2 regions of the Veillonella dispar genome follow, and region 1 is predicted to be linked to the other one. Evidence: a T-box and tRNA genes for the amino acid it is inferred to sense, from the RefSeq annotation. Region 1 holds a T-box; the other holds one or more tRNA genes.

Region 1 (12,267 bases):
GTAGGCGCTGCTATGTTTATCTCTGTAGCTATGCGTAAGACAGGTCTAGATCGTCGTATTGCCATGTTAGTACTGTCTAGCGTTGGTACTAAAGTAAGCCGGATTTATTTAGGTGTTATTATTACAGGCCTTATCCTCGCCTTCTTCGTACCGAGTGCAACAGCCCGTATTGCCTGTTTAGCACCAATTATCATCGGTATTGTTGAGAACTTAGGTATTGAACGTAAAAGCCGCGTAGCAGCACTCCTCATGGTAGGTGCCGTACAGGCCGATACATTCTGGAATATTATGATCCAAACAGCGGCTGCACAAAATCTTGTAGCCGTAGGTTTTATGCAAACTCAGATGAATACTTCTATTAGTTGGATTGATTGGCTAACCGCAGCAGCTCCATTCTCTATTACTATGGTTATCATCGCCTACTTCTTAACACAAGCATTAATTAAACCGGAGTTCAAAGAACTTGTAGGTGGCGATGTACAGCTCGCTAAAATGCTCCAAGAAATCGGCCCTATGAGCAATGATGAAAAGAAACTATTATGTATCTCTATTGGACTACTTGCATTATGGGCTACTGGGGGTAAGCTACATTCCATCGACACAACGACTACAACAATAATTGCCATTGCATTATTCTTCTTCCCTAAAATTGGCATAATGGATTGGAAGTTTGCACAGCCAAACATCGACTGGGGCTCCATCGTTATGTTTGGTGCTGGTATCGGCCTTGGCTCTGTATTACTTAAAACAAAAGCAGCCACTTGGCTTGCTCAAGTATTCGTAAATGCTTTCTCCCTTGAAAGCGCCAGCGTATTTATTTTAATTGCTGTAATGGCTGCCTTCCTCATTGTCATTCACCTAGGCTTTGCCTCTGCTACAGCCCTCTCCTCTGCTATGATTCCTATCGTAATATCCATCGTAGTAGGTCACAATGCAGAAGGTCTTAACCCAATCGGCGTAACCATGCTCATGCAATACGCTATCTGCTTCGGTCTAGTATTACCAGTAAACTCACCACAAGGTATGGTGGCTTACGGTACAGACACATTCGACGTAAAAACATTTATGACTACAGGCATTCCATTAACCATCATCGGCTATGTTATGATGCTCGTATTTGCCCTAACATACTGGCACTGGATTGGTATCGCATAATACTGTACTTTCATAAAAATTATATATAAACCAAAAGGCTCTGTCATAAGACAGAGCCTTTTAAATTCACTATTTTCAATTGATTAATAACCTAAAGAGCACAATATATTTACTCTAAATTAATTCAATACATTATTCTAATTCTTTACCTTTAAGTTCAGGAATTAAGAATACAGTTGCTAGAATATCAAGTACGTAGATAATAGCTAGGAATGCAATTGCTACTTGGTAGGAGTACATAGAGATGATCATGCCTACTACCATTGGGCTAAAGCCGCCTACAGCACGGCCTATGTTAAATAGTACATTTTGAGCTGTTGCACGGGCAGTTGTTGGGTATGCTTCTGCCATCAAGGCACCATAACCACCCATCATACCATTTACAGAGGCCCCTAAAATTGCCCCAGCAAATAGCATAGCTGTTGGATCAGATAGTTGAGAGTAAATCAAAATAGATGCTACAGCACATACTTGGAATAGAATAAATGTAGGTTTACGACCGATTTTATCTGCCAAACGTCCAAATAGCCAAATACCAACCATCATGCCACATACAGTAACAGCTGTCCATAAACCGGATTTTGTAAGGGAGAAACCTAATTGCTTACTTAAGAAATTAGGTAACCAAATCATAATACCGTAATAACCAAAGTTTTGAACTGATGTTAAAATAGCAACACCAATAGATGTCTTTGTTGTTCTTACATCTTTTACTAATAACTTGAAAGAGTTAGTATGTGAATGTTCCTTAGATTCTTTACTTTGTACAAAGATTTCTGGTTCATGTAGTTTAGCTCGGAATACCCAAGCAACCAAGGCAGGAATAATACCGACCATAAACATCCCGCGCCACCCAATAATAGGAATGAGTAACGGTGTTAACAAAGCGGCCGCTAATACGCCTAATTGCCAACCAAGGGCAACATAACTTGTTGCTTTAGCACGGTGCTTAGCAGGCCAAGCTTCGGCAGCTAGTGCCATGCCAATCCCAAATTCACCACCTAGACCAATACCAGCGATTGTACGGTAAATAAGAAGATCCCAATACCCTTGAGCAAAGGCACAAAGACCTGTAAATACCGCAAAAAGTACGATAGTCCAAGTCAATACGCGAACGCGACCAAACTTATCGGACAAGGTACCAAAGATAAAGCCACCTAGTACGGCACCTACCAAGGTCCACGTTACAAGAGAACCGGCTTGACCTGTAGTCAAGCCTAAATCTCCAGAAATTAAGGTTAGCATAAAGCCTAAAATCAAGAGATCAAAACCATCCATTGCATAACCAATGGAAGACCCAATGACTGCTTTCCAGCCGTATGAATTTACTTCTTTCATAATATTTCCTTTCGCTACTCACAGGTAACAATTAAAGAGATAGCCCCCACTATACAAATGGCCAACTCCTAGACTTAAGTCTAATGAAAGGCTTAGTATATGGGGGCTAAATTTATATATGTTTATTTTAACACATATAAGAGATTAGATTATAACCAATTAAATATAACAACTCATCATATCCGCATCAACTATATTGATGGATAAGTCATCTAAATCAATTAGTTACGTTCTTTTATTTCAATTTTAATGGAATTGAAGAATTCATCGAATGGTATGGAACCTAATTCGTCACCACCGTGTTTACGAACGTTAACTGTACCTTCTTCAACTTCTTTATCACCTACAACAAGCATGTAAGGAACTTTTGCCATTTGTGCTTGGCGGATTTTGTAGCCGATTTTTTCGCTACGATCATCCACTTCTACACGTACATAGTCGCGGTGCATTTGTTTTGCCAATTCTTTAGCATATTCAACATGTTTTTCAGAGATAGGCAAGATTTTAACTTGTACAGGAGCCATCCAAGTTGGGAATGCACCTGCATAGTGTTCAGTTAAGATACCGATGAAACGTTCCATAGAGCCGAAGCATGCACGGTGAATCATGATAGGACGATGTTTTTGACCATCTTCACCAACATATTCAATTTGGAAACGTTCAGGCAAGTTCATATCCAATTGGATAGTACCACATTGCCATGTACGACCTAAGGAGTCTTCGATATGGTAGTCAAGTTTAGGACCATAGAAAGCACCGTCGCCAGGGTTGATTACGTAAGGAATACCTTTTGCTTCAATGGCATTGCGCAATGCTTCTGTAGCTGCTTCCCAGATTGCATCATCACCCATTGCATTGTCTGGTTTAGTAGATAATTCTACATGGTATTTCAAGCCGAATTGGCTATAAATACGGTCGAACAATTCGATAACTTTCATCAATTCAGATTGCATTTGATCTGGCAACATGAATACGTGAGCATCATCTTGAGTAAACGCACGTACACGGAATAAGCCATGTAATGCACCGGACAATTCATGACGGTGAACTAAGCCAAGTTCAGCGTAACGCAATGGGAAGTCACGGTAGGAGTGCATTTCGTTTTGGTAAACCAAGATACCGCCTGGGCAGTTCATTGGTTTAATTGCATATTCTTCATCATCAATAATTGTAGTGTACATATTTTCACGGTAATGGAACCAGTGACCAGATGTTTCCCACAATTGTTTATTTAAGATGATTGGTGTACGAATTTCTTCGTAATCAAATTCATGGTGAACTTCACGCCAGAAGTTTTCCAATTCGTTGCGAAGTGCCATACCTTTTGGTAAGAAGAATGGGAATCCAGGACCTTCTTCTTTGATAACGAACAAGCCAAGTTCTTTACCAAGTTTACGATGGTCGCGTTTAGCTGCTTCTTCAAGCAAGTGAAGGTATGCATCAAGTTCTTCTTTCTTTTCAAATGCTGTACCGTAAATACGTTGCAACATTTTGTTCTTTTCATCGCCGCGCCAGTATGCACCTGCAATGCTTTGTAATTTGAAAGCTTTCACCTTACCAGTGGATGCCACGTGAGGACCTGCACAAAGATCGATGAAGTCACCTTGCGCATAGCAAGAGATAACAGCATCTTCAGGAAGATCTTCGATCAATTCTACCTTGTAGTCTTCATTTTTAGATTTGAAGAACTCGATAGCTTCTTGACGAGACATTACGGATTTAGTGATAGGCAAGTTTTCTTTTACAATACGGCTCATTTCCTTTTCGATTTTACCCAAATCTTCAGGAGTCAAAGTATGTTCCATATCGATATCATAGTAGAAGCCTTTATCGATTGCAGGACCGATAGCCAATTTAGCCTCAGGCCATAAGCGTTTAACTGCTTGAGCCAAGATATGAGAAGCTGTGTGGCGCAATGTATGTTTACCACCATCTTCTTCGAATGTTAAGAATGCTACTTCAGAACCATCAACAAGTTCTTCGCGAAGGTCTGTTAATTCGCCATTTACGTTTGCAGCTAGTACTTTTTTAGCCAAGCTGTTAGATAATTGTTTTACTGCTTCCCCAAGAGTAGTGCCAGCAGCGTATTCCTTAGCACTACCATCAGGTAAAATGATTTTTACATCTGCCATTTTAATTTCCTCCAATTATTATCTAGGATAGACTGGATTTTTGTAATAAAAAAAGACCCTCTATCCCTACAAAACAAGGGACGAAGATCATTCGCGGTTCCACCCTAGTTAACTACCTATACGAATATATGTGTATAGTTAATTCACTTCATTAAGCCCGATAACGGTGGCGGCCGTATTTGCCTACTTAGGTTCGACAAATCAGTTTAAAGGGGGTAACTCTGATATATGTGTAAGGCATTTCCAGCATCAGCCTCTCTCTGGTACACAGGGATATGAGAATCATGTCCTTTGCATAACTTTTACTAGATTATAGTATCACAGGGAATTAAAAAATTCAATACGGTTCAATAGTAAATTTCATAAATTCTATAAATTCAACATAACGCCCTTATCTCCTAAAACAAAAAGAAAACGGCCCGTATACCGAGCCGTTTTGTAAGATCTATTAAACTTTGAAGATTTTGTTAGATCTATTAGCGTTTGAAGTTTGTAGACAACATGGCACCAATTACTTTTTCTAATTTGCTATTAGAAAGATCTGGGCCTTTGTAGAGTGTTAAGAGTACATCATTAGAGTTATCTTGTTTAGACACCATCATAACACCGCTACCACGAGCACCATTATCATCGTAATCTTTTGCTACAATAACGAGGTTCAAATAGTGGTCTTTCATGTATGTGTACACTTTGCTTGTACGTGCAGAGGAACCAATCATTTTAGCCATGCTCATGCCACGGTTAAATACGATTGCATTAGCATTGTGTGGGTTTGCCGCTAATTGTTGTTTTTCGTCATTATTTAGAGGCATAAGGTTTACCATGAGGGAGTCACCCATTTTACCACGGAACATAGCTGGCATTGTTTCCCGTACGTCTTCAGGAATACCTGTATCCGCAGTTAATTTCAATTCCTTAGGAACTGTCATATATAGAACGCCCTTGCTATTGCGGCCTACCTCTGTTGTACTGAGATCTACAGCGCTAAGCATAATGGAGTCTTTAATAGTAGCTACTTGGTTTGCCAATGGCTTTTCAGGAATGCCACGGCTTGCCAATTGTACATCGCCAGACTTAGTTTTCTTCAATGTTTCTACATTCCAATTAGCACCTTTTTTATCTGCATCACTAGCTTCTGTAAAAGCATTCGCTCCATCTTTTGTACCTACATACACGTAAGTTTGAGCTGGGATAATTGTATCTGGAGCACCCGTTTTGTTGAAAGCAGCACCGTATACCACATTAGGAATCACAGTGGAACCAATTTGTAAGTTGTTATTAGTTTGACTTTCCACATCAAAGTTAATATTGCCTGTGAAAGTCATATCAGGACCATGATTGATGACTACTACATCCCCTGCTTGAGGAATGATAACAGGACCTACTGGGCCCGCCATAGCTACGCCAGCCATAGATACACTAAGGCAAGCTGTTAATAATGCACGTTTCAAAATAGATTGTTTCATAGATATACTCTCATTTCTCTATAGTGACATAATCAGATAAGCTAGTTAATACTTCAATAGCTAATGGTTTTGTAGATGGTGTGCAGCGCAACATGCACCGACCACTCGTATCTACAGAGGTCATAACACCTAAGTATTCATAGCCTTCAATGATGCGATTGATATAGTTTGTATGCTTCGGCTCAAGATGAAAGAACACATACGCCTCTTCTCCAGAGGTCTCTAAATCTGGTACATCGGGAAATGCACCGATAGATTTACTCGGTTCTAATGGTGTACCACGCATAATTACTCCGCTTTAGGTTTGCACTCACGACGCATCATGGAATATGGTTCAAGTGGTGTATCCATGTAAATGCGCACTTTCATTTGAGCATGTGGTGCTACATCGATTGGGTTACCATCTTCATCTGTCATTTTTTCAATTACAGTCTCAACAAGCTCACCCTTAGGTTGGCAGAATTCTACTTTATCGCCTACCTTAAAGTTATTACGTTGTTCAAGATCAACGTATTTTTCTTCTTCGTTATAACCCAAAACTAAACCGATGAAATCATGGCTTTGCGTATTTGTAGATTTACCATAGTTTTGAGCAGTTTCGTCAGGACGGCCTTCTGCAAAACCATCTGTATATGGACGGTGAGAAATCTTTTCTAATTCTGCAATCCATTCTGGACGAACATACCAGTCTTTACCTTCTTTAAGATATGTATCGATAGCTGTACGGTATACCTTTGCTACTGTTGCACAATAGTGAACGGATTTCATACGGCCTTCAATTTTAAGGCTATCAATACCAGCTTCATATAAATCAGGAATGCGGTGAATCAAGCACAAGTCTTTAGAGTTAAAGATATATGTGCCATGTTCATCTTCTTCAATTGGATAATATTCACCAGGTCGGTTGGATTCAACAAGGGAATATTTCCAACGGCAAGATTGAGAACATTGACCGCGGTTCGCATCACGATTGCCTGTCATGTAGTTAGACAATAGACAACGACCAGAGTAAGAAATACACATGGAGCCATGTACGAAGGATTCGATTTCGATGTCTACATTGTCCTTCATTTCTTTAAGGTCAGCCAAAGACACTTCACGAGCTGCTACTACACGTGTAGCACCCAATTCTTTCCACATTTGAACTGTGTGCCAGTTTGTAGTAGATGCTTGTGTACTTACGTGAAGTTCAAGGCCTGGAGCCACGCGTTTAGCAAGGCTGAAAATACCCATGTCAGCAACGATGATTGCATCAACACCGATACTTTCAAGGAATTTCAAATAATCCTCTAAACCTTCAAAGTCCTCATTATGAGGAATGATATTACATGTTACATGGATTTTTTTACCATGCGCATGTACGAATTCTACAGCTTCCTTTAATTCCTCGTCGGAGAAATTAGAGTTACCTGCGCGCAAGCCAAAACGTTTGCCTGCACAATATACAGCATCCGCACCGTAGCGAATAGCCATTTTAAGCTTGTCCATATTACCGGCTGGACAAAGCAATTCCATAAAATGTTCTGCCATTATTTGTTGTGCCCTTTCCACACACTCACACTCATACCATCCCCCATTGGATAGATGGTGGTGTTAAACAATTCTTTATTTTCAACATACGTTAAGTATTCTTTTAACCGTTTTACGATAGTCTTAAACCGTTTTGGCGGCTCCTTATCGCCTCTTACATAACCTCTAAAAAGTACATTGTCTGCGAGGATAACGCCTCCTTCTTTCACATGAGGCAAAATGAGTTCTAATTGTTTAAGATATTGTCCTTTGGGACCATCTAAAAATACTAGATCATATTCACCGGTGAGTTCCGTTAAGACTTGAGACGCATCGCCTTTCAGCAATGTAATTGTATCGGCATAATCAGATTGGTTAATATAATATTTCGCCATTTCGTAACGCACATCATCTAGTTCAATAGATGTAATATGTCCCTCCTCTTCGTCGAGTAGCGGAGCCATCAACAAAGCAGAGTAACCAATGGCGGTGCCCACCTCTAACACAGAGGTGGGCCGGTACAAACCTATTAATTCTTCAAAGAGATGAACCTCAGATTCTCGTAGAATCGGTACATCATTAATCATCGCGTAAATACGCTGTTCATTTAAAATATCATTTAATGTCATGAAAGTAGATTCAATCTCCTACATTATTTATTGCTATTACCACTAGGAACTACCAACGTAGAACGATCCACAGATTCAGCTGGCTTTACTTCAATATGAGGTTCTTGTTGTGTACTTGGTACAACATTTTGCATAGATTCTGGAGCAGGTGTTGTAGTTGGCACATAAGAGTTAGAACTAGATGATTGAGTTGCTGGTGCAGATTGAGCTGGTGCTTGTGGAGCTGGTGTTGGTGCTGGAATTTCAGCAGCTGGAACCGTTGTTGGTGTATATTTGTACGTAGGTTCCACATTAACATATTGAGAATCTGCTTCCACCGCTTCTTCAGAGCTGTAATTGTAGTTAGGCTCTGTCGTTGCCACAGCCACGTCATAGTTAGGACCTGCTTGTACTGCGGCCTCTGTATTAGAGGATGTAGCCGTATCATTACCATAGATTTTATGAACTTCCGCTAAATGTTCTTCATATGTTTTAGAGAAGTGGTTATGTCCATCTTTATCTGCTACAAAGTATAAATACTCTGTATCTTCAGAATGCAAGACTGCATCTAATGCTTTTTTACCAGGGTTCGCAATTGGTCCTGGTGGCAAGCCTTTAGATACGTATGTATTATACGGGCTTTGTAATTGCGTATCACCAATAGTTACATCTTCTTTTGCATAACCAAGTACATAGGAAATTGTCGCATCAGATTGCAATGGAATACCATGGGCTAACCGTTTTTTAAATACCCCTGCAATTGTTGGACGATCCGCATCAAATAAAGATTCACGTTCAACAATGGATGCCAATGTTACAAAGTCATGAATACTCATGTGTTGAGCTTGAATTTGTTTCTTCACAGCCGGTGTGAGGTAACGATTCATTTCATCAGCCATCATTTGAATCACTTCACGTGGCGTTGCACCTACTGGAATTTCATAAGTACTTGGGAATAAGAAGCCCTCTACCGGATATGTAGCAGGTCTTGTACCTTTCATATATGGATATGGTACAAAGGTCTTTGCTTCTGCTAAGAAATCCTTTGCCTTCATAATTTGATTTTTTTCAAGAACGATAGCTATATCACCAACTGTGTATCCTTCAGGAATTGTAACACGAATAGATTCTACATGACCTTCTTGTAATAAAGAAATGAGTTCTCGCACAGTTACCTTGTTAGGAATTTGATAGTGACCAGTTTGAAGTTTATCATTGGTACCGCTCAAATATAACCAAAGCTTAAAGCCTTGTGTGGAACGAATAAGACCTCGTTCATAGAGCATGTCTGCAATTTCAGTGCCAGTCTGCCCTTTTTCGATGACAAGAACTTGTGTACCATCATCTTGAGCAAAGGTGTTTGGCACTAAATAAATCGCTCCCAAACCACCTGCGATGATTAATACGCCTACAATAATAAGGATTAAAATATATCTTAAGGCTTTTCTCACGACGTCGAGTTCCTTTCAGTAACATAACAGTATTTATCATCTTATTATACCATAAAGTCCATATTTCCCCTATATAAAAGGACATTATCATATTATGGGCATCTTAATATATAACAAATAAAAATAGCGTATTGCCCAAAGACAACACGCTAGATTTATAAAGAAAACAACTACTCGCCATCTTCCATTTCTTCATACAATTTTACTAGAGTCTCAAAAACTTCATCTTCTTCATCTAAAGGTACGTATACTTCTACGCCTTCTTCATTTTTTTCGATGCTAGCCAAGATCATATATGTGTCATCTTGACCTTCGTGGTCTGCCTCTTCGTCTTGTACATGTACAAGAACTGCATACTCACGACCTTCATGGTTTAGAACAACATCTTCTGTGAAGTATTGTTTATTGCCGTTTTCGTCTTCGAATTCTAAATAATACACTTCACCTTCAAAGTTTTGGTCAACCATTGGAAACCCTCCTTGTGGAAAAAAAGATTTATTTATTGAACTGCAAGCGATCTAAGTATCCTTGCAAAATTACAACCGCTGCCATTTTATCAATAACGGATTTACGCTTTTTACGACTTACGTCAGCTGCAATGAGTTGGCGTTCAGCCATAACCGTAGATAACCGCTCATCCCAATATGAAACAGGTAAATCGATGACTTCTTTCATCTTTTCAACGAATTCTTCAGTCTTTTCAGCTCGTTCACCTTTTGTACCATTCATATTCTTCGGCATACCTACTACAAGCTCATGTACTTCATATTCAGCAATGAGTTCTTGTAAGCGATTAAAATCTTTTTCAAGAGATGTTCTACGAATGGTTTCAATACCTTGTGCTGTCATGAGCAGTGCATCACTACAGGCAATACCGATAGTACGGCTGCCCACATCTAATGACATAATTCTCATTATAGTTGTTTTGCCTTTGCGTATTCTTTCAACAATTCCTCAATCAAGTCATCCCGCTCTAAACGACGGATATCAGAACGTGCATTATTATAACTTGTAATGTACGCTGGATCTCCAGAAATAAGATACCCTAAGATTTGATTGATTGGATTGTAACCTTTTTCTTGAATAGATTGATAAACACGAGTAAGAACCTCTTCAGCTGTCATCGGTTCATCGTCTACTTTACGGAATAACATAGTTTCATCAGAAACCTTCATCGTATCCCTCCTTTTTATTACATTGGCAGGTTTCACTGTAAAAGTGAAACCTCGCCTACTATTATACTTGAATTAAAGGTACAAAGTCAGTAACTTTTTATGCATCATAAAATTTTTCTATAACAGATACAAGTATAATTATAAAATTATATGTCTATTGTAACATAGATGTTAAAGCTTCACCACCAGCTTTTAATGCTTCCGCCAATTTAGCTGGTTCCTTACCGCCTGCTTGAGCCATATCTGGACGGCCACCGCCATTACCACCAGCTACTTGAGCTGCTGCTTTTACGATATTACCAGCTTTTGCACCTTTAGCAACAACGTCTTTAGATACTTTACATACAAAGTTAACCTTATCGTCACCCATAGCAGCACCTACGAGGACTACGCCAGAGCCATTTAATTGATCAAGGCCCATATCCGCTAAGTCACGTAATTCATCGATAGAGGATGCTTTTACAGCAGCCGCTACAAATGCTACATCGCCAATCATTACCTTACCAGCAATGATATCTGCCGCACCAGCTGCAGAAACCTCTTTGCGAATTTGTTCTAATTCTTTAGCAGTTTCTTTTGCTTCTGCCAATACTTGATGTAAACGTTCTTCTACTTGAGGTGCTTTAGTTTTAAGTTCGCCTGCCATGCGTTCGATAGTCAAGCGATCATGTTTTGCTGCATTTAGAGCTGCGCGACCTGTAATTGCTTCAATACGACGTACACCAGAGCCGATACCCGCTTCAGATGTTAAGCGGAAGGAACTAATGAAAGCTGTATTGCCTACATGAGAACCGCCACATAATTCAACGGAGAAACCAGGAACCTCTACAACGCGAACTACATCACCATATTTATCGCCAAAGAGTGCCATCGCACCTTTAGCTTTTGCTTCGTCCATAGACATTTCAGCAATAGCTAAATCTGTAGCTTTTAAAATCTCTTCATTTACAAGAGCTTCAATTTGATCAAGTTCCTCTTGTGTTACAGGAGAGAAGTGAGTGAAGTCAAAACGCAAGTAATCTGGAGTTACTAAGGAACCTGCTTGGTTAACATGCTCGCCTAGAACCTTTTTCAATGCTGCATGTAACAAATGTGTTGCTGTATGGTTACGAGCCATAGCAGCACGGCGATTTGTATCTACTTCAAGCGTTACATCATCGCCTTCGGAAATGGAACCTTCCACAACAGTACCGATATGGTATACAGTGCCTTCAGGTAAACGTTTTGTATTATGAACCTCTACCTTACCCATTGGGCCAACGATAAAGCCTGTATCACCTAATTGACCGCCCCCTTCAGCGTGGAATGGTGTGGTGCGCACGATAACAGTAATTTCATCGCCATCAGCAGCTGTTTGCAAACGTTCAGAGCCTTTGCCGATCATTAATACGGAAGAAGCAGTTACAGCTTCATCTTCAAGAAGCTCTTCGTCT
Region 2 (12,267 bases), 940 kb from region 1:
GAAACATGTGGTAGTAATCGGTCGTAGCCAAGTTATTGGCAAACCAGTAGCTCTTATGACCCTTGGTGCACATGGTACTGTTACAATGTGCCATTCTAGAACTCCTGATTTGGCAGAGCAAGTAAAACGAGGCGATATCGTCATTGCTGCAGCGGGTCGTGCTCATATGATTACAGCAGATATGATTAAGCCAGGTGCTGTTGTTATCGATGTAGGCATTAATGAACTAGAAGGTAAGACGGTAGGCGATGTTGATTATGAAGCGGTAAAAGATATTGCGTCTGCAATTACTCCAGTACCTGGTGGTGTAGGCTCTGTAACGACTACTATGATGCTTGAAGCTGTATATGAGGCATACCATGCATGAGATGTCTATAGCAGAAGGCATACTTGATGTAGCCCTCGATACGTTACGCCAACACGATGCATCTGTGATTCATTCTGTTCAACTCGATTTGGGTCTTATGAGTGGCGTGGAACCAGATTCGCTTCTTTTCTGTTGGGAAGCCGTTACAAAGGGGACCGCCGCAGAAGGCTCACGTATTGAAATCAACACCATTCCTATTGAAGGAAAGTGCTTGGATTGTGATAAAACATTTCCTGTAGAAAATTATAAATTTATCTGTCCGTATTGTGACAGTCATTTCGTACAAACCATTGGTGGCCGTGAACTACAAGTGACCTCCATGGATATCGATTGATAGAAAGGTTAGGACATGCAAGTTCAAGTTAAAACTAATGTATTGGCAAAAAATGATGCCATTGCAGAGTCCTTACAACAGTTGTTTAAGGAAAAAAATATTTTTGTATTTAATCTATTAGGTTCTCCAGGAGCTGGTAAAACATCTCTGTTAGAGGCAACTTTACATGATTTGAAAAAAGATTACCGCCTTGCTGTTATTGAAGGTGATTTATTTACTGCTAAGGATGCGGAACGGATTCATGAATTAGGAGTTCCTGTTATTCAAATCAATACAGTGGGAGGTTGCCATCTTGATGCACAAATGATTCAAGATGCACTAGGTGATTTAAATCTTGATGAACTGGATATGATCATTATCGAGAATGTAGGTAACCTTGTATGCCCTGCAGAATTTGAGATTGGTGAAAGCATGAAAGTAACTGTATTATCTGTTACTGAAGGTGAAGATAAGCCTCTTAAATACCCATTAATCTTTAAAGAGTCAAAGGCTATTCTCATTAATAAGATAGATTTATTGCCTTATGTACCATTTAAAAAAGACAAGGCAATACAAGATATACGTAATTTGAATCCAACAGGAGAGATTTTTGAAGTAAGTTGCACGGCCCATAATGGGTTAGAGCCATGGTTGACATGGTTGCGTGCGCAATTGGAGAGTAATCGATGAATCATTCTATTAAGAGCCGTATCGTAGCGGCACTTTTAGTTGGCCTATCTGCTACAACGGTAGGGTATGCGGCAGAACCGGCTATTTCCACAGTGAAACCGACGGCTGTAGAAGCTACAGAGGATACAAATGATGCGGCAGCTACTGCTGCACCTGTAGAAACGGTGGAACCTGATGCGGCTAATTCTGTTGCGTATATAGATAATGCACCGATTAAAGCCGTTAAAATTGATACAAAAATAAAGAAGGAAAACACAAAAACAGGTTGGTTGGCCGAACAAATGGCAGTTACCGAGTTTGGTGATTCCATACAATTTTGGCAAGCAGCTAGCGAAAATGAAGGATCCTTGCCTAGTGTAACGCAAAATAATTTGGCGGATATCGGCAAGTCCTATACGGCTAATAATTTACCAACCATAGGGTCTGAAGATGATTATGCCATTGATGGGTACCGCTTAGGTGATCAGTTTGTAGCACCTAAAGATGTAGAAAAAACGGTAGTGCGTGATAACTTTACGACGTACTATATGAAAGATTTGGAGGTAACCGTATATACGGGACCTACTCAAGAACGATTGATAAACAATCAATTGCGAGGTCAAGGGGCTACCTATTTCTTTGAGCCAAATACTATTACTAATATTCATAGTACGAAAAAAGGCGCCCGTACTGTACGCGATATAGGTGTGGGTAGTACGCGCATGGAATTGGTATTTGCTTATGGCAGTCCTAATGCGATGTGGCGTGACTTGAAAAATGAAAGCTATATTTTCCTTTATGAAGGTCATTCCGAAAATTCATTGTCTCGAAAAAAGGACTTTAACGGCTCGATAGAGAATACAAATAATAATAGCCAACAACAATCTATGTTAGGACAACAGAAAGAATATATTGCTTTCACCATCAAACAAAGCAATGTAGAAGCTGTTGATATGATTAGTGGTCAAGTATGGCCAAGATTTGGATTACCTAAAGCTCCAGTATATGATTTCGAAGCTGGTAAGTTGACTGCTGATGATTTTGTATTGCGTGGCTATAAATTGAATGATCATTTTGTTAATGATCCAAATAACGACTGGAAACATCAAGGTATGTTGTTTGGTTCCACCTTTATTGGATATAACGAATATGGTGTAAGTGTTGATAAAAAAAATCTTATCAATCGCGTATTGTTAAACATTTACACACCTACCCGTCGTGGCATCGCGATGGGCGATACTAAGTATCTATTGCTCTTTGTGTATGGTATGCCAACTCGTATCGTTGAATCTACAACAAATGCGGGCACGTCTACCGTATATGAATATAAAAATCCAGCGGCAAGCGATTCATATTTACAGTTTGCCCTAGATGATAAAAACCAATATATCAAATCCGTTATGTTATCTGACCGTCCAGTTAAGTAGGATTGGTCACAGCGAGGAGGCAAAGGATATGGTTACTGTTCAAGATGTAAGAGAACGTTGGGAAAAAATTCAAGGTGATGATGAACGCATATTGTTTATCGTTGGTGGTCCTGGTTCTGGTAAAAGTTTGCTAATTCGTGAATTGTCTGAGCAAAAAGGTTGGAAGTACTTAGAAGCGAAACAACTTATTGAAGAAGAATTTTTGTTAGTACCTCGTGATGAAAGACCACAATTGGCAGAAGAAGTAATTCGCCGTGCATTAAGTCGTAGTGATACAGAAGTGGTGCTCATCGATGGTATTAATGTGTTGTTTGCACCGATTTTAAATTTAAATCCTCTTGAACTATTAAAGACTATTAGTAAAACATATCCGATTGTTGTAGGTTGGCGTGGTCATCTCGAAGGTGATCAATTATACTTAGAACACAATAATGATCCAAAACATGCGGTTGTAACAGTTACTAAACCTGAACGTGTTATGGTTATTGATTAATTAAAGCTATATTGATTACTGAGGGCATTATATATTGCCATGAGTTATGACCGCATTTATAAAGGTAGGTGATATCATGGAACAATATATAATTGCCCTCATTTTGGGTATTATAGAAGGTATAACCGAATGCATTCCTGTATCTAGTACAGGTCATATGATTATTATTGGGCATATGCTTAATTTTGAAGCCGCCCATGCCGATGTATTTGAAGTGTTTATTCAAATTGGGGCTATTCTTGCTATATATACACATTATAGACGGACCTTTAATAGCTTTTTAAAACGGAAGAATTGGATTAAAACTCGTGGCGTATCTCTATTACATATTGGGGCAGGTGTGCTACCTGTATTAACAGCGGGCTATCTTTTACAATATATTATTAAAGGGTATCTATTTGGGCCAATTCCTGTCATAGTAGGCCTTGTGCGACCATTGCGGGAGGCATGTTGATTGGATGTACGCGTAGAGCTGCCGCTGATTTTTCTTTTATTATGGCTGTACCTGTTATGATCATTGTTTGCGTGTATGATTTGTTACGGGTAATCCATTTACTAGAACTAAATGATATTATTATGTTTGCCATTGGCACATTAGTATCGTATATAGTAGGGTATATCACTGTAAAAGTATTTTTATGGTATTTAAATCGCTCTTCATTATCTTCCTTTGGATATTATAGAATTATTGTTGCTATACTAGCGATTATCTACCTTTATCTATGATTGCCGATGAGGAAAAAATGAAGTTTAAAAAGTTTAGAAAAAATACTTGCATAGGGTATCGTTTCATGTTATTATGATTAAGCACTAAGGGTTACCGCAGTGAACGAAAAAACTTCAAAAAAGCTTTTAAAAAGTTCTTGACACTTAGTGAGGCGGATGATAAAATACATCTTGTCGTAATGATGCTGGCGTAGCTCAATTGGTAGAGCAGCTGACTTGTAATCAGCAGGTTGTGGGTTCAATTCCTATCGCCAGCTCCATTTTATTTTTGGAGGGATTCCCGAGCGGCCAAAGGGAGCAGACTGTAAATCTGCCGTCTTCGACTTCGAAGGTTCGAATCCTTCTCCCTCCACCATTTATAGCGGGGTGGAGCAGTTGGTAGCTCGTCGGGCTCATAACCCGAAGGTCGCAGGTTCAAGTCCTGTCCCCGCAACCACAAAAATTCACAGTGAAATGATCGTTCATTGTGCTGGTGTAGCTCAGTCGGCAGAGCGTATCCTTGGTAAGGATAAGGTCACCGGTTCAATCCCGGTCACTAGCTCCATACATGGCGGCATAGCTCAGTTGGCTAGAGCAATCGGTTCATACCCGGTGTGTCCGCGGTTCAAATCCGTGTGCCGCCACCATTAAACCTCACGTTGGTGAGGATTTTTTATTTTCCATAAAATATAAATTGAAGCTGATGAGTGTAAAGATTACATTTGTCAGTTTTTTTATTTTAGAAGAATATTTGTATTTTTAGAAGTTTTTCTATATATGGTATAATAATGTATAAGGGAATCTTATATTCCATTGATAAATTAGGGTTAATATATTATATTAATACTAGAATGTAATTTGTTTTTGTGAAGGAGGATACAATCCTAATGGCAAAAGAAAAATTTGAACGTACGAAACCGCATGTTAACATTGGTACAATCGGTCACGTTGACCATGGTAAAACTACTTTGACAGCTGCAATCACTAAAGTATTAGCTGAAAAAGGTCAAGCTGAATTCCAAGATTACAGCAACATCGATAAAGCTCCAGAAGAACGTGAACGTGGTATCACAATCAACACTGCACACGTTGAGTATGAAACTGCTAACCGTCACTATGCACACGTTGACTGCCCAGGCCATGCTGACTATGTTAAAAACATGATCACTGGTGCGGCTCAAATGGACGGCGCTATCTTGGTATGTTCCGCAGCTGACGGCCCTATGCCTCAAACTCGCGAACACATCTTGTTGGCTCGCCAAGTTGGTGTTCCTGCAATCGTAGTATTCTTGAACAAAGCTGACATGGTTGACGACGAAGAATTGATCGAATTAGTAGAAATGGAAGTTCGTGAACTTCTTTCTTCCTACGAATTCCCTGGCGACGAAGTACCTATCGTTGTAGGTTCCGCTTTGAAAGCTTTGGAAGGCGACGCTCAATATGTAGCTAAAATCGACGAATTGATGGACGCTGTAGACTCCTACATCCCAACTCCAGTTCGTGATACTGACAAACCTTTCTTGATGCCTGTGGAAGACGTATTCACAATCACTGGTCGTGGTACAGTAGCAACTGGCCGTGTTGAACGTGGTCAAGTAAACGTAGGCGACACAGTAGAAGTTGTAGGCTTGAAAGAAAAAGCTGAACAATACGTAGTAACTGGTCTTGAAATGTTCCGTAAAACTTTGGATTCTGCAGTAGCAGGTGATAACGTTGGTGCATTGCTTCGTGGTGTAGACCGCAAAGACATCGAACGTGGTCAAGTATTGGCTAAACCAGGTTCCATCAACCCACACACAAAATTCAAAGCAGAAGTATACGTATTGACTAAAGAAGAAGGTGGCCGTCATACTCCATTCTTCTCCAACTACCGTCCACAATTCTACTTCCGTACAACAGACGTAACAGGTGTTGTAAACCTTCCTGAAGGTGTAGAAATGTGTATGCCTGGCGATAACGTAACAATGGATATCGAATTGATCACTCCAATCGCTATCGAAGAAGGTCTTCGTTTCGCGATCCGCGAAGGTGGCCATACAGTAGGCGCTGGCGTTGTAACTGAAATCGAAGGTTAATTCATAATCTTTGTAGTAAATAGGACCCCGTTTGGGGTCCTATTTTTGTATTAACTTATATATTGATTATTGTATTTGTAACCAAAGATACAGAATTATTCTGCTAATAGTGTTATTATAATCTCAAGGAGGGCAAAGGCCCTCCTTTTGTGTTTTTATAGAAAAGGAGGTAATGTGATGGGTGAATACAAAAAGTATTGGATAGCCGTAGTAGCCGTACTTATTATTGGTTTTTCAATCCTTGGTTATCTAGGTACTGATGTGTATCATCAAGCACCGCCAGTACCGACTGCGTATGTATCTCAAGATGGACAAGTCTTGTTCACTAAGGAAGATATTTTACATGGTCAATCGGCATGGCAATCTACAGGTGGTCAATCGGTAGGGACCGTTTTAGGTCATGGCGCATATCAAGCACCTGACTGGACTGCAGATTGGTTGCATAAAGAAGTATCTATAATGCTGGATATTAAATCTCAAGAGGCATTTGGGGTTCTTTATAACCAATTGGGAACTGCACAACAAGCAGCAGTTAAAGAAGTTGTAAAAGAAGAATATTTAGGTAGTGCTGTTCGCGATGATGGAACTGTGGTTTTATCTCCAGAACGCATTACGGCGATGAATATTACAGGTCGTTATTTTGTTGAGTTGTACGGTGATAACCCTGAGTTAACATTGACTCGTGATCATTTTGCAATGAAGGATAACACACTACCTGAGTTACAAGATCGCATTGATATGGCACGCTTCTTCTTCTGGACTACTTGGATGGCCTCTACGCAACGTCCTGGTACGGATGCAACGTATACAAACAACTGGCCACATGAACCTTTGTTGGATCATAATCCTACACCTGAAAGTATCGCATGGTCTGTTGTGAGTGTTATTATCTTATTATGTGGCATTGGTGTAGTTGTATGGTTATGGGCCTTTGGTAAAAAGGATGATGAGCATGCACTGGTTCTGCCAATAGAAGATCCAATTAGCAAGATTACTTTAACTCCATCTCAACGTGCATTAGGTAAATATTTATTTACAATCTTAGCACTGTTCTTATTCCAATTGGGGATGGGCGGCATTATTGCTCACTACACTGTAGAAGGCCAAGCGTTCTATGGTATTCCATTGGCACAATATTTCCCTTATTCTATTGCGCGTACATGGCATATTCAAGCGTCCTTGTTCTGGATTGCTATGGCATTCTTGAGCGCTGGTTTATTCTTGGCACCAATCATTAATGGTGGTAAGGATCCTAAATATCAAAAGCTAGGTGTAGATATTTTATTCTGGGCGCTTGTAGTCCTCGTAGTTGGTTCCTTCGCTGGCACATATTTAGGTGTAGCACATCAAATTCCAGCAGCCTGGAATTTCCTTCTCGGACACCAAGGTTACGAATATATAGAACTAGGACGTATTTGGCAATGGATTGAATACATTGGTATTCTATTCTGGCTTGTACTCATGATACGCAGTATTATTGGTGCTTTCAAACAAAAAGGGGATAAAAACCTTATTGCTGCCTTTATCTTCTCTGTTATCATGGTAGGTATCTTCTATGGTCCAGGTTTGTTCTATGGTGAACATAGCCACTTAGCAATTATGGAGTACTGGCGTTGGTGGGTAATTCATCTTTGGGTAGAAGGCTTCTTCGAAGTATTCTCTACTACATTGATGGCATTTATCTTTGTTACACTTGGTCTTGTATCGTATCGTGCTGGTACTGTGGCAGCCATTTCCTCTGGCGCTATTTATCTCATCGGTGGCATTCCTGGCACATTCCATCATCTATACTTTACAGGTGTTACCTCTACTATTGTGGCGACAGGCGCATCCTTCTCCGCATTGGAAGTAGTACCACTTGTACTATTAGGTTATGAAGCCTTTGAAAACTATACACGTCTTCACAGCGCACCTTGGATGCATCGTTTGAAATGGCCTGTATACTGCTTCATTGCGGTATCCTTCTGGAATCTTGTTGGTGCGGGGGTCTTCGGCTTCTTGATCAATATGCCTGTATCCTTGTTCTACATTCAAGGTCTTAATACAACTGCAGTACATGCGCATACCGCATTGTTTGGCGTATATGGTTTCTTAAGCTTAGGCTTTGTATTCCTTATTGCTCGTTATATTCGACCTGAAGTTGAATTCAACGATAAATTGATGAAATTTGGGTTCTGGGCTCTCAATATAGGCCTTGCCTTAATGGTGCTCATCAGCTTATTGCCGATTGGTCTTATCCAAGCGTGGGCAAGCATTACACATGGTTTGTGGTTTGCACGTAGCGAAGAATTTATGCAACAACCATTGTTACAAAACTTGCGTTGGCTTCGTATGATTGGTGATACAATACTAATCATTGGTGCCGTAGCATTCTTCTGGCAAATTGTGAAAGTTCTATTTCCGAAGAAATCGTAATTGACAGGCATAATATAATTCTATGCATTAACGGCATAAATTGCATGAAAAATATGTGATAATTTATTACCATATTAATGGCGTTCCTTTCTAGACAAGGAACGCCATTTTTTGTTATACTATCCCTGTCAGGTACATGTGCCTGGCTTTTTTGAGTTGCTCAAAATTCTTGACATCGCTTGCTACGTATGATATATTTCTTTAGTATGTAGTCGAGCGTTTTCGAGTACAAGAGACAGATTAGTAAATAAAAAGCGAGGTGTATCCGGATGCGTAATGCCATTACTTTAGCTTGCACAGATTGCAAACAACGTAACTATCAAACGAACAAGAATAAAAAGAACAATCCTGATCGTATTGAAATGATGAAATATTGCAAATTCTGCGGTAAACATACATTACACCGTGAAACAAAATAATTCTTATCATTCATTACCTGTTGATTTGAGGATGTGAAACAATGGCAAAGTCTAACTCAGCAGTGCAGCAGCGTGGTGGATTTGGAAAATTCTTCCGCGGTGTGAAAGCTGAACTTAAAAAAGTAGTCTGGCCAACAAAAAAAGAACTCATCAATTACACAATAGTAGTATTTTTAGTGACGATTTTTATCGCCTTTATTATTTATGTACTTGATGCAGTCTTTGCCCAACTTTTTAATACGTTGTTGCACTTTGTTGGATAAGGGGGCCATTTCATGGAAGCAGATAAGAAGTGGTATGTAATTCATACCTATTCAGGCTACGAAAATAAAGTTAAAACCACTCTTGAACTTAAAGTTCAGTCTATGGGTCTACAAGATGTGATTAGCCGAATTTTGGTACCTCTTGAAGACGAAATAGACGAAAAAGATGGGGTTAAAAAAGTAGTAAAACGTAAGATATTTCCTGGGTACGTATTGGTTGAAATGGAAGTTAACGACCGCTCTTGGTATGTTGTGCGCAACACACCAGGTGTAACAGGCTTCGTTGGCTCTGCCACTAAACCAGTTCCACTTTCTGATTCCGAAGTAGAACATATACTTAAGTCTCAGGGCTTGGATAAGAAACCAAGCATCAACATCGATGTAGAAGTTGGTGAAACGGTACGCATTACGTCCGGGGCCTTTGAAGATAAACTAGGTGTTATTACCGAACTTAACCCTGAAAAAGGAACATTAAAACTTAATGTGGAAATGTTCAACCGAGATACCGAGGTAGAGGTAGAGTTCTCTCAAATTGAGAAAGCTCTTTAATATATATATTATAACTCTAAAAAAGAGCAATCGATTTTGGTTGCCAGTGGGAGGATGTATATCCGTTACCACCACAGTATAAGCATAGGAGGTTTAATTACCCATGGCTAAGAAATTAGTTAAACAAGTAAAACTACAAATTGAAGCCGCTAAAGCTACTCCAGCACCACCAGTTGGTCCTGCACTAGGTCAAGCAGGTGTTAACATCGTTGCTTTCACAAAAGAATTCAACGAACGTACTGCTAAACAAGCTGGCTTAATTATCCCAGTAGTTATTAACGTATATGAAGATCGTAGCTTCGACTTCATCACTAAGACTCCACCAGCTGCAGTATTATTGAAAAAAGCTGCAGGTATTCCAAAAGGTTCTGGTGTACCTAACCGTGATAAAGTAGCAAAAGTAGGTCGCGATAAAGTTCGTGAAATTGCTGAATTGAAAATGCCTGACTTGAATGCTAATACCGTAGAACAAGGTATGCGCATGGTAGAAGGTACTGCTCGCAGCATGGGCATTGAAATCGTTGACTAATAAGCGTACGACTTGCGCATAAGGCGCAAATCGGTGGGAGGGAATTCCCGTTTGACCACATAAGGAGGATATTATAATGGCAAAAGTAGGTAAGAAATACGCTGAGGCAGTAAAACTTATTGAAGCTGGTAAGTTCTACGAACCAGTAGAAGCAATCGAGTTGGTTAAGAAAACTGCAACTGCAAATTTCGATGAAACAGTTGAAATCGCTTTCAACTTGAATGTCGACCCTAAATACGCTGATCAACAAGTTCGTGGTGCAGTAGTATTGCCTCATGGTACTGGCAAAACTAAACGCGTTCTTGTATTCGCAAAAGGCGACAACATTAAAGCAGCTGAAGAAGCTGGTGCAGATTTCGTAGGTTCTGAAGAGTTAGTAGCTAAAATCCAAGGTGGTTGGAGCGACTTCGACGTAGTAGTTGCTACACCAGACATGATGGGTCAAGTTGGCCGTCTTGGTAAAATCTTGGGTCCTAAAGGCTTGATGCCAAACCCTAAAGTTGGTACAGTAACTCCAGACGTTGCTCGTGCAGTAAACGAAATCAAAGCTGGTAAAATCGAATACCGTACTGATAAAGCAGGTATTATCTCTTGCTCCATCGGTAAAGCGTCCTTCGATGAAGAAAAATTACTTGACAACTACCGTACAATCGTTGATACTATTATCAAGGCTAAACCTGTAGCAGCTAAAGGTCAATACATTAAATCTGTAACCTTGTCCGCTACAATGGGCCCTGGTGTGCCTTTGAACGTGTTCAAATTGAGCAACGTTACAAAAGAGCAATAATCACATATGTCTCTTAGCTGTAGACGGCTGGTATGTATAATGGATGAAAATCCGCCCGCTGAGGCTGACACTAGATAATCTAGGACTAGTTCGACCTCATCGCGTGCGATGGGGTCGTTTTTACGCTAAGATAGTACATAGAGCACCAAAAAATCTACAAGGAGGTAATCTAATGGCTGTCACTGAACAAAAGAAAGCAATCGTTGCTCAAATGAAAGAAACTCTTTCTGAAGCAAAAGGCGCTGTATTGATTGGTTACACTGGTTTGACTGTTGCGCAAGCAACTGATCTTCGCCGCAAAATGTTGGCTGAAGGCGTTGAATACAAAGTAATCAAAAATACTTTGACTCGCATTGCTGCAAATGAATTGAATCTTGAAGGTTTCGCTGAGCATTTAGAAGGTCCAACTGCATTGGCTACTTCTAAAGAAGATGCTGTTGCACCTGCTCGTGTAATCGAACAATTCATCAAATCTACTGAGAAAGAAGTTGTAACAGTTAAAGCTGGTATCGTTGAAGGCGAAGTTATGGATGCTGCAGGCGTTAAAGCAATTGCAAGTCTTCCAAACCGCGAAGGCATGCTTTCCATGTTGCTTTCCGTATTGCAAGCTCCTGTTCGCAACGTTGCATACGCTGTCAAAGCTGTTGCAGAAGCTCAACCAGCAGAAGCTGCAGAATAATAATTTCTGCGAAGTATTCATTGGTCGCTTAAGACTGATACAATAAACTATTTTATGGAGGAAAACTAAAATGGCATTGAACATTGAAAACATCGTTGCTGAATTGAAAGAAGCAACTATTCTTGAACTTAATGATCTTGTAAAAGCAATTGAAGAAGAATTTGGCGTAACTGCAGCAGCTCCTGTAGCTGTAGCAGCTGCTGGTGGTGCTGAAGGCGGCGCTGCTAAAGATTCCTTCGACGTAATCTTGAAAGATGCTGGCGCATCCAAAATCAACGTAATCAAAGTTGTTCGTGAAGCAACTGGTCTTGGCTTGAAAGAAGCTAAAGCTATCGTTGACGGCGCTCCTGCACCTGTAAAAGAAGGCGTAGCTACTGAAGCAGCTGAAGCTTTGAAAGCTCAATTGGAAGAAGCTGGCGCAACTGTAGAATTGAAATAATTCTAGCCATAATAAAAGGCGTACCCTCGGGTACGCCTTTTTTGTTATAGAAATAAAATTTTGTAGTTATCTATCAATACCAATTAGCAAGTTTTGGTTATGATTATTGAATTTTATAAATGCTAGCCGATTTAGTTT

Evidence for each region. The T-box of region 1 lies ahead of thrS (threonine--tRNA ligase). A T-box ahead of a tRNA ligase gene usually reads a tRNA of that ligase, here a tRNA-Thr.
Region 2: it has a tRNA-Thr gene. The T-box ahead of thrS (threonine--tRNA ligase) is inferred to sense a tRNA for this amino acid. The anticodon was not compared.

What each region holds. Positions count from the first base shown of each region.
Region 1 is NZ_LR134375.1:750,082-762,348, reverse strand. Features, by position in the region: gene EL171_RS03480 (DASS family sodium-coupled anion symporter) at 1-1,155, shown strand, start outside; gene EL171_RS03475 (MFS transporter) at 1,288-2,493, opposite strand; gene thrS (threonine--tRNA ligase) at 2,715-4,625, opposite strand; T-box leader at 4,699-4,931, opposite strand; gene EL171_RS03465 (hypothetical protein) at 5,102-6,091, opposite strand; gene EL171_RS03460 (DUF4911 domain-containing protein) at 6,102-6,377, opposite strand; gene EL171_RS03455 (peptidase U32 family protein) at 6,380-7,621, opposite strand; gene EL171_RS03450 (O-methyltransferase) at 7,621-8,229, opposite strand; gene mltG (endolytic transglycosylase MltG) at 8,253-9,659, opposite strand; gene EL171_RS03440 (DUF1292 domain-containing protein) at 9,830-10,126, opposite strand; gene ruvX (Holliday junction resolvase RuvX) at 10,155-10,574, opposite strand; gene EL171_RS03430 (IreB family regulatory phosphoprotein) at 10,574-10,834, opposite strand; gene alaS (alanine--tRNA ligase) at 10,989-12,267, opposite strand, start outside.
Region 2 is NZ_LR134375.1:1,691,934-1,704,200, reverse strand. Features, by position in the region: gene EL171_RS08050 (bifunctional 5,10-methylenetetrahydrofolate dehydrogenase/5,10-methenyltetrahydrofolate cyclohydrolase) at 1-367, shown strand, start outside; gene hypA (hydrogenase maturation nickel metallochaperone HypA) at 360-701, shown strand; gene hypB (hydrogenase nickel incorporation protein HypB) at 717-1,370, shown strand; gene EL171_RS08035 (hypothetical protein) at 1,367-2,776, shown strand; gene brxF (BREX-3 system P-loop-containing protein BrxF) at 2,805-3,269, shown strand; partial or broken gene EL171_RS08025 (undecaprenyl-diphosphate phosphatase) at 3,346-3,995, shown strand; tRNA gene EL171_RS08020 (tRNA-Thr) at 4,180-4,255, shown strand; tRNA gene EL171_RS08015 (tRNA-Tyr) at 4,266-4,350, shown strand; tRNA gene EL171_RS08010 (tRNA-Met) at 4,356-4,431, shown strand; tRNA gene EL171_RS08005 (tRNA-Thr) at 4,464-4,539, shown strand; tRNA gene EL171_RS08000 (tRNA-Met) at 4,545-4,621, shown strand; gene tuf (elongation factor Tu) at 4,862-6,049, shown strand; gene EL171_RS07990 (nitric-oxide reductase large subunit) at 6,227-8,464, shown strand; gene rpmG (50S ribosomal protein L33) at 8,734-8,883, shown strand; gene secE (preprotein translocase subunit SecE) at 8,925-9,146, shown strand; gene nusG (transcription termination/antitermination protein NusG) at 9,159-9,695, shown strand; gene rplK (50S ribosomal protein L11) at 9,799-10,224, shown strand; gene rplA (50S ribosomal protein L1) at 10,301-11,011, shown strand; gene rplJ (50S ribosomal protein L10) at 11,184-11,690, shown strand; gene rplL (50S ribosomal protein L7/L12) at 11,761-12,129, shown strand; gene EL171_RS07950 (ArnT family glycosyltransferase) at 12,233-12,267, opposite strand, start outside.